DNA from 2 places in the Paenibacillus sp. DRB1-1 genome. Region 2 is predicted to be linked to the other one. Evidence: riboswitches for the same ligand, from Rfam matches in the RefSeq annotation. Region 2 holds a riboswitch; the other holds the start of a gene.
The links. A riboswitch is a leader RNA that binds a small molecule or an ion and turns the genes downstream of it on or off. The one in region 2 is predicted to bind FMN.
Positions count from the first base shown of each region.

Region 1 (7,850 bases), 3.9 Mb from region 2:
ATCGTTTGAAAATGAAGCAGGCCGTCGCTTATTACAAGTGGCTAGACCGATTAATTGACTCTATGGAAAGCGAAGAAATTTACAAGCTGATTCCAAAAGAAGAAGTTGGGGATTAATCGCTATTTCCCTATCTTGTTTATAAAAATGCCGGAGGCGCAAAAGTGCTTCCGGTATTTTTTGGTTTGGTCCTGTGCAAAGGGTATAATAGAGATATGTAAAGATTGATATTAATCCGTTGTGTTGAATATATGAGATAAAGGAGGCTTCATGATGGAGAGTATTACGGTACATACTCGTCTAGGTCAATTACGTGGGGAAACGGGGAATGGATATCATGTATGGAAAGGTATCCCATATGCACAGCCTCCTGTTGGAAAACTACGTTTTCACGCACCCCAGCCTTTGGAGCCTTGGGAGGGTGTGCGGACTGCGACGAGTTTTGGGCCAATCTGTCCGCAACCTATGCCATCCGCTGAAAGTATGACTGGAAATCTGGTGGAACCGCCTAAGCAGTCAGAGGATTGCTTATACCTGAACGTTTGGACACCTGCTTCGAAGGCACCTGAGAAGGGACGCCCAGTGATGGTGTGGATTCATGGCGGTGCCTTTGTCACGGGGTCCGGGATTATACCTTTATATGACGGGGAACGCATGGCGAAAAATGGCGATGTTGTGGTTGTTACGATCAATTATCGATTGGGGCCGTTAGGATTTTTGCATCTGACTCCAAAGGGAGATGGCCTGACCTCTAATGCGGGACTGCTGGATCAGATCGCTGCGCTGGAATGGGTTAGGGATCACATCTCTGCCTTTGGTGGTAACCCGGACGAAGTAACGGTGTTCGGTGAATCGGCAGGGGCGATGAGTATTGCCGCTTTATTGGCGATGCCAGCAGCTGAGGGACTGTTCCAGCGTGCGATTTTGCAGAGTGGGGCGTCGCAGGTATTGTCAACTTCACAGGCCGAACAAGTGACGGCTGTGTATCTGCAGCAGCTGGGTGTGAACACTCAGCATCCAGAACGGTTGTTTACGCTGCCGACAGATGCGCTGATGCTAGCTATGGCGAAGACGCATGAAGTCATCGGACCAGGGATGGCGATGATCTATCAACCTGTCGTGGACGGTGTGACCTTACCAGATGTACCGCTGTCTGCAATCGCGCAAGGTTCAGCAAAGCAGGTATCCGTTTTGATTGGAACGAACTTGCATGAGGGGGCCTATTTCATCCGAAAAGAATCCCATCTGATGAACAAGTCAACAGCGAGTCAGGCTTTGGAAATGATGACGGGCATGTCAGACATCGGCGATCTGATAGAACCATTTCCGGTTACGATTGAGGGACAGGCGCAAATGTTGACTGATCTATTTTTTTGGCGCCCTGCGTTGGCTCTTGCTGTTGCGCAGTCGGCGCATACGCCTGTATGGATGTATCGTTTTGATTGGACATTGCCGGGGCATCCTACCTTTGGACAAGCGGTTCACGGTGCAGAAATTGCGTTTGTTTTCGATAATCTGGAGCTGCTAGGTAAGCTTGGATTAGAGATTCAACCATCGATGCAGAAGCTGGCTCAAGATATGCAGCAGGCATGGGTTGCTTTTGCACGTGATGGGAAGCCAGTGCTGTCTGAGGGGGCTTGGCCGATGTACGACAGGGAAGAGCGGACTACAGCTATTTTCCATCAGGATATTAAAGTAGAGCACGACCCCGAAGGAGATAGACGCCGTCAGTTAACCGGTCAGATGACCATATAAGTAAACAAGAGAGAGCGGATCCCAAGAACTCAAATGTAAAAGGCCTTCGCCCGCTTTGTACACGGACGAAGGCTTTTGTTAGTCAGGATTTTGCAAAATCCTCTAGTAGTTAGATGTACTGCTGCTCATTCTTACTTGCATGAAATTGCAACGATACTATGTGTAACTTAAATCTTAAATCGCTTAACCAGTTGTTGCAAATCCTGCGCCATGTTGGACAACTCCTGAGACGAAGATGCGATTTCCTCCATAGCCGCCATTTGCTCCTGAGCGGCAGCAGATGTTGTCTGCGAACTGTCCGCCGAATTGCGAGACAGACTTGCCAAATGGGTGACAGTAGCGGAAACTTCCTCTGTACTGGCTGAAATTTGTTCAGCCGCAGCGGATACACTTTGAATTTGTTCCACGATATGAGATGTAGAGCGTTCAATATTCGTAAATGCACCTTCTGCATCTTGGCTAATACGTAATCCTTCACCTACCTGGTTACGAACATTACCGTTCATGGTGGCGGTGGAGCGTTGAATCAAATCGAGCATCTGAGTAATGATCTGACTGATGGAATCCGCGCTTTCCTTGGATTGCTCAGACAGCTTGCGTACCTCTATAGCGACTACGGCAAATCCACGCCCGGCTTCGCCTGCTCTGGAAGCTTCAATAGACGCGTTCAGAGACAACAAATTGGTTTGCTTGGCAATGGCGGCAATAGCTGTATTCATCTGCTTCGCATCGTCTGAGAGCTGGGATAGCTCATCCATCAGGCTAGCTGTTTGGCTTACAGCTTCCAGAATACGGTCCATTTGTGTCCGCACATGGCTGATCATTTGACTGCCCTGAGCCACATCATGCTCGGTTTGTCCTGCTGAATCCACGATGGAGCTTGCCGATTCGGCAATGGTGCTGACACCCTTTGCCATTTCTTCAACGGCATTAGCGGTTTGCTCGGACGCCTCGGCGCTGGTGGCTGCATTTTCCGCAGATTCCATAACCGTTTCCGCTACGTGTTGTACGGACTCTGTCGTTTGCTCTGTGCTTTCCTTGATCATCAGAGAAGAGGAGGCAAGTCGGGAGGACGTTTGATTGACCTCGGAAACCATCGTATGCAAGGAATGCGTCATCTGGTCAAAATTCTGTGCCAGTTCGCCGAACTCGTCCTTACTGGACAGATTAACACGTTCGGTCAGATTTCCGTCACGGACGATGCGTGTTCCTGCTTGCAGCTTGCGCAGCGGAATTAAGAACGAGCGGACCATAAGCACAATGATGATCGCAGCGGCAAGTATGGAAATGACAATCACAATCAGGCTTTGCTTCAGAATCGGTTGGGCTGCATCACTGTAATCCTCCAGATCCGACAGTGCGACAATGCTCCAACCGGTGAGAGGGTCCTTAAGTGTAAAGGTCAGCATATCTCGATTCATAAATTGAATTTGCGACATGGAAGGAGTATCATTTTCGACGGTTGTTGCCACTTCGGGAAGTCCCTCTATGGCGTCAGCCGGTTTTTTGCCTGTCTTGTTAAAGGCTGTTCCAGTCCCAGATACAACTTTATGTTCAGAATCAACAATAATGAGTCCTCCGCGTTCACCAATCTTAACAGACTGCAGACTTTCACCCATCTTGTCCAGATTCAAAGCCAATGCAACAGCTCCTTCACCGTCCTCCAGCGTTCCCGATATATTAACGACTAAATTCCCTGTCGTGACGCTGGCAACTGGAACACCGACGAATACCTTGCCCTTTTCCAGCATCGCATTTTTGTACCATTTTCTCTCCCGGGGGTCATAATCGGCCTCCTGTTTTTTCGGCGAACGTATGTATTGCCCTTTCGCATTGCCGAGAAGCGCGGCATCTAGCTCGGGATGAGCCTTGACGATGACATCCAACTTTTTCTGAAGAGCCTCTTGGTCGGAACCAATGGAATCAGAATTGATTTCAGTGGTAAGCACGTCCAGGTCTTTCATAATGGGCGCTACATACTGATTAACATTGCTTCGGATCAGATACAGATTCGTAGATACGGAACCACCCATTTGCTGACTGAGTTGTGTTGTAGCCCCCTGATAGGAAAAGTACCCGATAAGTACGCTCGGAATCAATAACACAGCCAAAAAAGATATTATTAATCTTGTCCTCATTAAATAAAACTGCTTGAGAAACCTGTTCCACCACGGAACTGTTTGTTTTGTTTTAGTCATAGTTATTGATTGCTCCTCTGTGTCTGATGATCACTACATTGTTTTATTCGACATAAACCGACGAATTTTATAGATGTAATCTTTGAGAAACGAGGAATAATTGCATGTTTTAGACACTTTTTTCGGAAAATAGGTCTAAAGAACTATGATTTATATGAATACGAATACATAAAAAAAAGCCAAATCGGAGATGCAAAAGCATCTTCACGATTTGGCTTGGGTGAAGTCATGAAAGGGACATTGAACTGTTAATTTTTTTGCTGACGTGAAATCATAAAGAGCGTAATCCAGATGAGCATAAAACCAGTCAATTGCGCTACAGTGACAATTTGCTGAAATGCGATCCAGTTAATCACGACACCAACCATGGGAAAGCTTAATTCTGCCATCGTAGCATAAGACGCTTTGGTCGTACTTAAGCCTTTGTAATACAGCAATAAGCTAAGAAGACCCGGAAGCAATGCCTGCAATAGCAGATTGATAATTACAGCTGCGCCCGCCCATGTACCGGCAGGCATGTTCCATGGCGCATGCTCTACAGAGGTGAGGACAATCAGCAGAGGAAGCGCCACCATGAAGCGGAGGGAGGTTACCGTTTCATATTTCATTGAACGAAGCAAGTAACTTCCCATGACTGTCGAACCGCCCCACAGAACTGCTGCACCCAGTGCAAGCAGACTACCGACCTGGACAAAATCACGAACATGTCCGAAGGGGAGCGACCAACCGAAGGTCAGAAGATACGTCCCAAACAGAGCGACGACAATTAATAATCCAAAATGACGCGGCAACATTTCCTTCAATATAATACGGGCTAGAACAATAGCGACCAGTGGTTGAAGCTTCTGGAGTAAGAGTACAGCATTCAAATCACCATTGCTGAGTGCCATAGTGAAAATCACGCTGGCCAGCGCCGATCCGCCCCACGAGACGAACAAAATAGCGAAAACTTGACGAAGCCGTACCGCTTTGAGTTCCTCACGATGCTTCCACAGCATCGGTGTCAGAGCGAGGAAGAGCAACACATGCTCCATTAGTACAATTTGTGTTGAAGTAAATGACTTTAACAAAATAATACGAAACAGCGGGTCTGCGCCCCACAAGGCCGCTCCAATTGCGACCAGCCAAAAACCGCTTTTCATGTGGGAGCTACGATCAAAACCTTTGGATGTTAGAACAGTAGAAGATTGACTCATACTCAATTAGCTCCTTGCGAATACAGGACCGGTGGCACAAAAACCCCCGTCCATGGCGAAAGGCCATGCAAGACGGGGGTTGATCAAATAAACTTGCCGCTTTATGCAAGTTAAATGAAGTTACTGCAAAACCAATAACGCAGTATTCATCCACTTCGCGGCATGTTGATATTTCGATCTTCTTCCATCCGGACTTTACCGTCGGCTTTGGCATCTCACCAAATCAGTCCGTATCCTGTTGCCAGATACAGAGTCGCGGGCTTAGCTCCATGAGCCATACCGCCGGTTGGGAATTTCACCCTACCCCGAAGATCCTTATTCCGTTTTTAATTTCTCCTATAGGATATACCTGTTTTAGAATGAAGTCCAGTGAAAAATGTGTGTATATCTAACAATGATTTTCATCTGTTTTTTGAAAGCACTCTACGAAATTACATATTACGAGGTAATATCCTTATACTCAATACGTCGAATCGCCGCATAAGCCACAAGCATTCCCAGTATAGAGAAGCCGATTTGCACGGGGGCAATGGAGCTAAGTGTAGCGCCGTTATTATTGGAGAAAAGCAATGCTACAATCAGGATTGAGGTGACAATGGTGGTGGGTACAGAGTATCTTCGCATCCCCATATACAGCGGAACCAGTCCCATAAAGCTGGCAGCAACGGCATTGATTAGCGTTCGTGCTGATTGTTGGCCCAGTACGGAAAGAGTAAGGTTATCCGGTACAATCAAGACAAACTGGTTGAGCAGATGAATAGCAGCCGTAATGAGTATTTCCGATATAATAATAGACAAGAACGTAAACAGCAGCACAACCAAGAGCTTGGCGATCATCAGCTTTTGACGGTGAATCGGATACATGAACAAGATCGTAATCGATTTGGATTTAAATTCTCCGACGATAAAGCGGCATAGCAAAACGGAGGAAAACACAATAAATGTGGCTCTTACAAAAATGTCTATTATATCCAAAAGTTGAGTGTAATGTGTGAATTCGGGTATTCCTTCGCTTTGACTGTCCAGTGCAATAATACAGATCAGCCCAAGAATGCATGCATTGGCGATCAGTGCTGAACGGATATAACCCGCCAGATGAAATTTTTTCAGTTCTAACTGCATCAATTTAAGCATGGAGATTACCTCCGTTTAACAGCCGTAAAAAGTAGTCTTCCAGCGTGCTGCTTTTCTGATGAATGGAATCCACCTCTATATCATTTAAAATGAGCGTCTTCATAATTTGTTTCTGCGGTACATTTGAATCGTAAATACGTATACTCTGTTCATTTAGTACCCTTATATTATTCAGATTCAGATGATGGGAGAGGACGTAGGTCGCTTTTTTACAATCGTTGGTCGTAAATTCGATATATTCCGTATTGGTTTCCCGCACCTGCTCCATCGACACTTCCTCAATCAGCCTTCCGTGATTAATCACGCCTACCGTATCCGCAATCTGCTCTATTTCCGCTAAAATATGACTGGACACGAGCAGAGTCATCCCATATTCCTTGCATAGCATGTGGAATAGTTGGCGGATTTCCTTGATTCCCACTGGGTCCAGACCATTAATCGGTTCATCCAAAATGAGTAGCTCTGGCTTAGTTGCAATAGCGCGGGCAATCCCGAGACGTTGTTTCATTCCTAGCGAAAAATCCTTTACCGGCTTGTCATCCGCATTTCGCAAATTCACTAATTCCAGGGCATCCCGAACAGCCTGCTTATTATAATAGCCCATGTATTCACAATGAAGTTCGAGATTTTGCTGTGCCGTCAGCCTGTCATAAAAAATTGGGTATTCAATAATCGAACCCATCCGTCCGAGCAGATGATACGATTTTGGCGTTAATTTCTCACCGAATAATTCAATTTCACCCGATGTCGGCTTGAGTAAATTCGTAATCATTTTCATCATCGTCGTCTTGCCTGCTCCGTTAGGGCCGAGAAAGCCATAGGTTTCTCCCTTGCGCACATTCATACTGACTCCCGCTACAATTTCGTTGCCCTTCAGGGCCTTGGTCAACTGATGTGTACGTATTACGTAAGTCATGGGTGTTCTCCCTTCGTATACTGCTGATAATTCAAGGATAAAGGGCGAATTGTTCATTTTTCTTTCGTGATTCTTACAAATTTATTAAGTTGAGCATGTTTAGTTCGATTAATAGTTGATTTTCTTCAATGTAAAAGAGAAGACCGTCCGCTCATAAGGTCTGCTAGTCAATTGAATCTCTCCGTTCATCGTTTCAACCAGGCGTTTGGCAATCGTAAGGCCCAGTCCGCTGCCTTGTACCGCCTTATTACGGGAGTCCTCCAGTGTGTACATGCGTTCAAAAACTTTATCTTGCTCAGATTCCTGTATGCCTTTGCCACGATCCCATACCTCTATACGCACCGTATCCTGCTGTTCCGATAAAGCCAGACCCAGCGTCCGTCCGTCTGCCCCATAGCGAATGGCATTCGAGATCAGATTGTTTAGCACCCGCCCAATCGCTCCTTCGTTCCCCAAGGCATGAATGGGGTGCTCCGGGATTTCAATATGCACAGTAAATCCCCGTGCGGTCAGCAGGTCATAAAACTCCAAAATGCTGCGTCTGCACAGTTCTCCCACTTCCAGTCGAGTCAACGGAATATCCGTATCATTAGCCTCCAGCTTCGCCAAGCTAAAAAAGCTGCCGATCAGCTCAATTGCTTCGCTTGTCTTTTG
Region 1 covers NZ_JBODQH010000001.1:1,087,135-1,094,984, reverse strand. The annotation lists gene ACQW03_RS04950 (GbsR/MarR family transcriptional regulator) at 1-116, shown strand, start outside; gene ACQW03_RS04945 (carboxylesterase/lipase family protein) at 271-1,752, shown strand; gene ACQW03_RS04940 (methyl-accepting chemotaxis protein) at 1,920-3,950, opposite strand; gene ACQW03_RS04935 (DMT family transporter) at 4,199-5,146, opposite strand; FMN riboswitch at 5,319-5,463, opposite strand; gene ACQW03_RS04930 (ABC transporter permease) at 5,585-6,280, opposite strand; gene ACQW03_RS04925 (ABC transporter ATP-binding protein) at 6,273-7,196, opposite strand; gene ACQW03_RS04920 (sensor histidine kinase) at 7,305-7,850, opposite strand, start outside.
Region 1: linked by a shared signal. The riboswitch ahead of ACQW03_RS04935 (DMT family transporter) and the one ahead of ribE (riboflavin synthase) in region 2 are both predicted to bind FMN.

Region 2 (7,850 bases):
AAAAGGTAGAATAGATCTTGAAAACGGCGGTATCGTCGAAATTGACTTTTTCCCAGAAGAAGCTCCAAACACCGTTGCTAACTTTGAAAAGCTGGCAAACAGCGGTTATTACAACGGTTTGAGCTTCCACCGTGTCATTCCGGGTTTTGTGGCTCAAGGTGGTTGTCCAATCGGTAACGGTACAGGCGGTCCTGGTTACACGATTGACTGTGAAACAGCTACGAATACAACAAAGCATGCCAAAGGCGTTCTGTCCATGGCTCATGCAGGTCGCAACACAGGTGGCAGCCAATTCTTTATCTGCTACGCTCCACAACCACATTTAGATGGAGTACATACTGTATTTGGTAAAGTGACCAAAGGTATGGAATTCATTGATGCTGTAAAACAAGGTGACAAAATGAAAGAGGTTAAAGTATTTGACGTGTAATTTTACCGTTAATTACATGATCTTTTTTAAATAGCGTTGCACCTAAGCCGTTCTGTCTTTGGACAGGGCGGCTTTTGTTGTCTTTTGTTTGACGGTTTATTGATTTTCGCAATCACGTAGGCATTACAGTGCGTAAGATCACATTCGAAAAGTAAGTGTTGTGATAGCCTTTTCATAAGAATGCATTTTCCATTTATTTTATATGAGTATTGAAACTCAGTAGGGATTGGAAAAGAAGGGGGCTTATCACATTGTCTATTTTAACGCGCACAAATCGACTCGGATTTTTTGAAATCCGGCTGGAATCCATTGGTGGACTCGGCGCTAATCTGGCTGGCAAAATGTTGGCCGAAACCGGGGTGCTTGGTCTGGGGCTGAATGCTTCAAATTTTTCGTCCTACGGTTCGGAAAAAAAGGGAACTCCGGTTAAAAGCTTCGTCCGCTTCTGTGAGCCGGAGGTCGATATTCGGGATCACAGTCCGATTGAGCAACCGCATGTGGTAGGCATTTTCCATGAAACGTTATACAAAACGGTAAATGTAATCAGCGGACTGCCAGCGGATGGGATTGTAGTGGTTAATTCCACGCGTCCAGCAGAAGAAATACGGGCTGATTTGGGCCTGGTATCCGGTACATTAGCGGTGGTGGATGCGATGGGCATCGCACTGGAAGAGCGAACCAAACTAAATACGTCCATGCTCGGTGCCTTGTTCCGTGTCTGTGATTTCCTGGACCCGGAAGCGATGAGATCGGTTATTCGCAGTACCTTTGAAAAGAAAAATCCACTGTTAGTGGAACCTAATCTGCGTACGTTTAACCGTGGTTATGATGAAATGGAACTGCACGTATATCCAGTTACTGATGACGCAGAGGATCGGGTTTTTGAACGTCCGCAACCATTGCTGGGATACGAAACCCAACTACTGGGGGGCGTTATTGCAACTCAGGGAAACAGCATGACGAGAGATGTTAGTGGTTCACGTCAGGGGTATGTGCCTGAATACGAAGCTGATAAATGTACCCATTGTGCCAAGTGTGATTCGATTTGCCCGGATTACTGTTTTGTATGGGAAGAGCAAGCAGACAAACGCGGAAGAATGATGCCATTTTTGCAAGGGATTGATTACCAGTATTGCAAAGGATGTCTGAAATGTGTAGATATTTGCCCGTCGGGGGCATTAAGCTCGCGTCGCGAACAATGGGGATGGGCGGAACAGAATAGAGTTGCCCACCAATTTCCGGCATATGAAGGAGGGCGTGCGTAATGGCAAAGCTGGAGGAAGAACTCAAACAGACAGGCGCCGCGCAAGTGACAACGTTCGAATCCGGTAATGAAATGGCAGCTACGGCGGCTGCGCAGATTAATTATCATATGATGGGATATTTCCCGATTACTCCATCTACCGAGGTAGCGCAGTATCTGGATCAGATGAGAACGAGAGGCCAGCATAATATTAAGCTGGTTGCAGCAGACGGAGAACACGGATCGGCAGGGATTTGTTATGGAGCTGCCGCATCGGGAGCGAGGGTTGTGAACGCCACCAGTTCGCAAGGTTTCCTGTACATGCTGGAGCAGTTACCTGTTCAGTCAGGTACCCGTTTTCCTATGGTTATGAATCTAGTGACACGAGCTGTTAGTGGTCCCCTGGATATTCGCGGGGATCATTCGGACCTGTACTATGGTTTGAATACAGGCTGGGTCATTTTGACGGCAAGTACACCACAGGCTGTGTATGATATGAACATCATGGCACTCAAAATCGCAGAGCATAGCGATGTTCGGCTGCCTGTAATGGTCGCATATGACGGATTTTATACGTCCCATCAAAAACGTAAAGTGCAATATTTTGCCGATGCTGAGACCGTGCGCGGTTTTGTAGGTCCTAACCCGAACTTAAATTATCCGAATATTACGGATTTTGATCATCCTGTTACCGTGGGTGCGCATATGAACGGTGATGACCTGACGAATAATCATGTTCAGCTATCCGAAGCACTGAAGCTGTCAGAAGGAGTATATGAGCAGGTAGCAGCAGAATATGCCGCTTTATCCGGTCGGGAATATCCGATTTTGGATCTGTATCATATGGAGGATGCTGAGGTTGCGGTCTTCCTGTTGAATTCTGCGGCTGAATCGGCCAAGGATGTGGCGGATCAACTCCGTGCGCGCGGGATTAAAGCTGGTGTGATACGTCCGAATATTATCCGACCGTTCCCAGCCGCACAACTGCGGGAAGCATTACGCGATGTCAAGGCGCTGCTGGTAGGTGAACGTGCAGATTCGTATGGAGCAGACGGCGGTAATTTAACGCATGAAATTAAAGCGGCCTTACAGGAGGACCCGCTGAACCGGACACTCGTGTTGAGCCGTATCTTTGGCTTGGGCGGCAAGGATTTTTATGCGGAAGATGCAGAGGCGTTCTTCCAGCTTGCGATTGAGGCGGCAGAGGCCGGACGAGCCGAGAAGCCCTTTGATTATTACGGAATTAATCCGGGTTCACCGGACAAGGTGATGCCGCAAGTTATGCAACCGCCACGTGGCAATGCATACCGTACGGGTCTGATTCAGGTTACGCCGGACGAGGCGACCGGGAAGCTCAAAGTCAAGGTACCACCCCTGCGGTCGTTGACGACCAAACCACGCCGTCTTACACCAGGTCACGGGGCTTGCCCAGGATGTGGGGCATTGTCTGCGCTGGAACTGTTTTTTAAAGGTATTGAAGGGGATATTGTCGTGCTGTTCCAGACTGGCTGCGTATATGTGACGACGACAGGGTATCCATATACATCACACAAACAACCGATGATCCACAATCTTTTTCAAAACGGGGCCGCTACACTTTCGGGAGCGCTGGAAGCTTATATGGAAATGAAGCGCCGCAATGAAATTGAGATGTCGGACGATCCGACCTTCATCATGATCAGTGGTGACGGTGGGATGGATATTGGTATGGGTTCTGCGATTGGTGCGGCTCTGCGTAATCATAAGCTGATCATGCTGGAATATGATAACGAAGGGTACATGAATACAGGTTCACAGCAATCGTACTCCACTCCGCTCGGTCACATGACCAGTACGTCGGGTGTAGGGAAAATGCAAAAAGGAAAGCAAGGGCATCACAAGGATACCGTACAAATCATGGCTGCTTGTAACATTCCGTATGCTTTTACGGCAGCTGAAAGTCATCCGCAGGATATGCTGCGCAAAGCAGCCAAGGCTCAATGGTATGCAAACAACGTGGGTACGGCCTATGGTAAGATCCTGTGCGCCTGCCCGCTGAATTGGAAATCTGAAGACAGACTGGGCACCAGCATTGTGGGCGCCGCAGTCGAGTCCTGTTTCTTTCCTTTGTACGAAATAGAGCAAGGCAGTACGACGATTACGTATAATCCGGAAGATAAGGGAAAACGGATTCCAGCTGCAGAATGGTTGAAATTAATGGGTAAAACGAAGCATCTTCTCAAGGAGGAGGCTACGCTGGCTACCTTTGAGCAGGAGATTGAGCGTCGCTGGACTACCCTGAAAAAGAAACATGAAATTTCAGAGCTATAATTCTGTTTTTTGCATAATCATCGATTAGCATTGTTAGCCGCTGTTACTGTAGTGGTTCGATCAAGATTCTTTGCGCTTATTGCGCAAAGAATCTTTTTTGTTGTTTATGGGTTGAAGCATAAAAAAACAGGTAATGATTTCCGATATAGGAGTGGAGGCCTATAAGAGGCACGTTAAAAAGTTTTCTTCTGAATTTAAGATGCAATGAGGTGCAGGTAATGATTAAGCTGAATACAGTTGAAATAATCGAAATTATAAAGAAGCAGATCCCTAAGGTTATGAACATCAAGCCCGTAGAACTAAAGTTTACGGACGATTTTGGACGGGCATCGCTAGCAACGACAGAACACAAATTCACGCTGACGAACCAGCACTATTCTGCGAAGGTGATGGATTGCGTGTTAGAAACACAGGTACGCCCCATTTTAATGTGCGAAATTATTTATTTTCTGAAATGCGAGTTTATTGACGGACATGTTGATGTACGACTGGATTATGAAGCATGTTCTGAGGAAGGGCGGGGACCTGTTGCTTCAGCCGTAATTACCTTTGATCATGCAACAGAGTTGGGAGTCGAGGAACTGGCTGATCTGATTGACTTGGCGCTTCATATGAATGATAAAACCTGGTTTGAAGAACTCTCCAGCCAATATGTCAAAACTAAAGCAGGCGCTTCTATTAGATAACTTGCTTTTTTTAGAAGTCGGTGCTAATATACGTAACAAGTTTAATGTTAATTCAATTAAATAAGAGCAAGATCCTTCGGGGCGGGGCGAAATTCCCCACCGGCGGTGATGACATGTTTGTGGATCGTTTTTGTGAGAAACAGCATGGCTTAGTCCGTGACCCGGATGCTGAATGATCGGCAGAAGGTGGACCTGGTGCAAATCCGGGACCGACAGTATAGTCTGGATGGGAGAAGGATACGAAGCGCATGTGCATGACGTGACATGTGCCGATTTTTAGCATACCCAATTGTGCGTACGGCTTATTTCGTTGTAGGATAACATCGGGCGATAGCTTTCTTAAGCTTTCTTTTTGATGGGTGTTCTGAGCGTATTTGGCTGTATCCTCAGTCATGCTTTCTATTGGCAAGACTATGATTTCATGTCGTCTTAAGATGCATATGAACTGCGCTTGTATACTACAAATGTGACTCTCATCACCCCCATGACGGATTGAATCCGAACTGGGGGTTTTTTGCGCTTATAGCTGATGAATTAGGGATAAACTGAAATGTAGTGGAAAGGAGTGAAGGCATGTTTACCGGATTAGTTGAGGAAGTGGGTCGCATTCAAACTATTTCCAAAAGCAGTGAAGCGATGGTGCTGGGGATTTCGGGTTCCGTGGTGTTGGGCGATTTGAAAATAGGAGACAGTGTCTCGGTGAATGGCGTTTGCTTGACCGCGATACGGATTGGTTCGAAAGACTTTAAGGTTGATGTGATGCCGGAAACCTTTCGCAGCACTAATCTGAAAGAGTTGAGATCCGGCAGCCGAGTCAATCTGGAGCGAGCAATGGCGGCGAGCGGAAGGTTCGGAGGACACATCGTGCAAGGACATGTGGACGGGACGGGAACGATTCGCGGGGTGACATCAGACCAGAATGCAGTTGTGTTCGAAATTGAGCCTAAAAATCAAACATTATTTAAATATATTCTTCTCAAAGGGTCAATCACAATTGATGGTATCAGCCTCACAGTCGCACAGCGTACGGGAGCTACCTTTGCCGTATCCATTATTCCCCACACCTTATCCGAAACGGCCTTACAAGCCAAACGTGAGGGGGATACCGTCAATATCGAATGTGATATTTTGGGCAAATATGTAGAACAGCTTTTAAATTACAAAGGTGCAGCGGAGGCGGAGAGAGTAGAAAAAGCTCCTCTCAGTTTGGACTATTTGGCGAAACACGGCTTTGCCTGATATTGAATGGTAAACCTGTTTAGGAGCATTCGTGGCACAAGACATAAGGAGGAAAGTGTTATGGATAGAGGTAGCCAAACAAGTGCAATGGCAAACGTCATAGAGCATGGCGAGTTGGAACATGACGAAGAGATTCGTTTGGATTCCATCGAAGAAGCGTTGGAGGACTTAAAAAACGGTAAAGTCGTTATTGTAGTGGATGATGAACAGCGCGAAAATGAAGGCGATTTTATCGCTTTGGCTGAAAAAGCGTCGCCTGAGGTCATTAATTTCATGATTACAGAAGGTCGCGGGTTGGTCTGTGTGCCAATCACACGACAAAGAGCCGAGACCTTGGAATTGCATCCTATGGTAGAGCAAAATACAGAATTCCACGGTACTGCCTTTACGGTATCGGTAGATCATATGGAGACAACAACGGGGATTTCAGCGGCCGAGCGCTCCTTGACTGTACGCGCCTTGGCAGACGAAGCAGTCACAGGAAGTGATTTCCGCAAGCCTGGTCACATGTTCCCACTGATTGCTCGCGATGGTGGTGTCTTGCAGCGTGCTGGTCACACTGAAGCGGCTGTTGATCTGGCCCGACTCAGTGGCTTCAAGCCTGCTGGGGTCATTTGCGAAATTATAAAGGAAGATGGCTCAATGGCCCGCCTGCCTGATCTGGCAGTGGTCGCCAAGCGACATCAATTGAAGCTGATCAGTATTCAGCATTTGGTGGACTACCGTCGTCGTTTGTCATTGTAAATACATCTCGGTTCCAAGTAAATCTGAAGTATTATCCAAAGTACCTAAATAATTAAACAAAGAGAGGTTGATTAAACATGGCACGTTTTCTAGAAGGTAATCTCGTATCGAATGGTTTAAAATATGGTATTGTGGTGGGCAGATTTAATGAGTTTATTACGAGCAAGCTGTTAAGCGGCGCAATTGATGCCCTTCAACGACATGGTGCGCAGGAAAATGAAATTGATGTAGCCTGGGTTCCGGGTGCATTTGAAATTTCATTGATTGCACAAAAAATGGCTGCAAGCGGCAAATATGATGCCGTAATTACGCTGGGTACGGTCATCCGTGGTTCTACTTCACATTATGATATCGTCTGCAATGAAGTGGCCAAGGGTGTGGCAGCAAGTAGCCTGAAAACGGGCGTGCCTGTTATTTTTGGGGTAGTGACGACAGAAAACATTGAACAGGCTATTGAACGAGCAGGTACGAAGGCTGGTAATAAAGGTTGGGATTCTGCATTGGCTGCGATTGAAATGGCCAATCTCGGCAAGCAATTTTAATTGTATGAATAACTGAATAGAACGGTATAAACTGCAAGGTGAAAAGGGATTGGATTGTTAAGCAAGGCGATGACGTATATACTACAGAAAGAGGGATTGATAACGTAGAGCATAAGTGCTATAGGGAAAGGTATTGTTGAATGATGATTGGAGTAAGGCAGGGGGAAGCACATTGACAGTCGTAAACTACAAGCTGGAAACATTCGAGGGTCCGCTGGATCTACTATTGCATCTGATTGATAAAGCCGAGATCGACATTCAGGATATCCCGATTAGCGATATTACTGATCAGTATATGGCTTTTTTGCACAGTATGCAGGAGCTGGAACTGGACATTACGAGCGAGTTTCTGGTGATGGCAGCGACGCTCTTATCTATTAAGAGTAAATTGTTGCTTCCCAAGCCACCTGTGATGGAATATGACGATTTGGATTTTTATGAGGAAGAGGATTATGATCCACGTGAGGAACTGGTCCGCAAGCTGGTGGAGTATCGTAAATATAAAGGGATTGCTCGCCATCTAAGTGAACGTGAATGGGAGCGGAGTCTAATTTATGGCAAGGAGCCAGAAGATCTAAGCGCATTCCTGCCCACTGAACCCGCAAATCCGGTGCATGGGCTGCATGCAAGCGATTTGGTCGCGGCCTTTCAGCGTG
Region 2 covers NZ_JBODQH010000001.1:4,960,561-4,968,410, forward strand. The annotation lists gene ACQW03_RS22120 (peptidylprolyl isomerase) at 1-430, shown strand, start outside; gene ACQW03_RS22125 (2-oxoacid:acceptor oxidoreductase family protein) at 682-1,695, shown strand; gene ACQW03_RS22130 (thiamine pyrophosphate-dependent enzyme) at 1,695-3,983, shown strand; gene ACQW03_RS22135 (IDEAL domain-containing protein) at 4,202-4,669, shown strand; FMN riboswitch at 4,738-4,911, shown strand; gene ribE (riboflavin synthase) at 5,243-5,908, shown strand; gene ribB (3,4-dihydroxy-2-butanone-4-phosphate synthase) at 5,969-6,652, shown strand; gene ribH (6,7-dimethyl-8-ribityllumazine synthase) at 6,730-7,194, shown strand; gene ACQW03_RS22155 (segregation and condensation protein A) at 7,367-7,850, shown strand, end outside.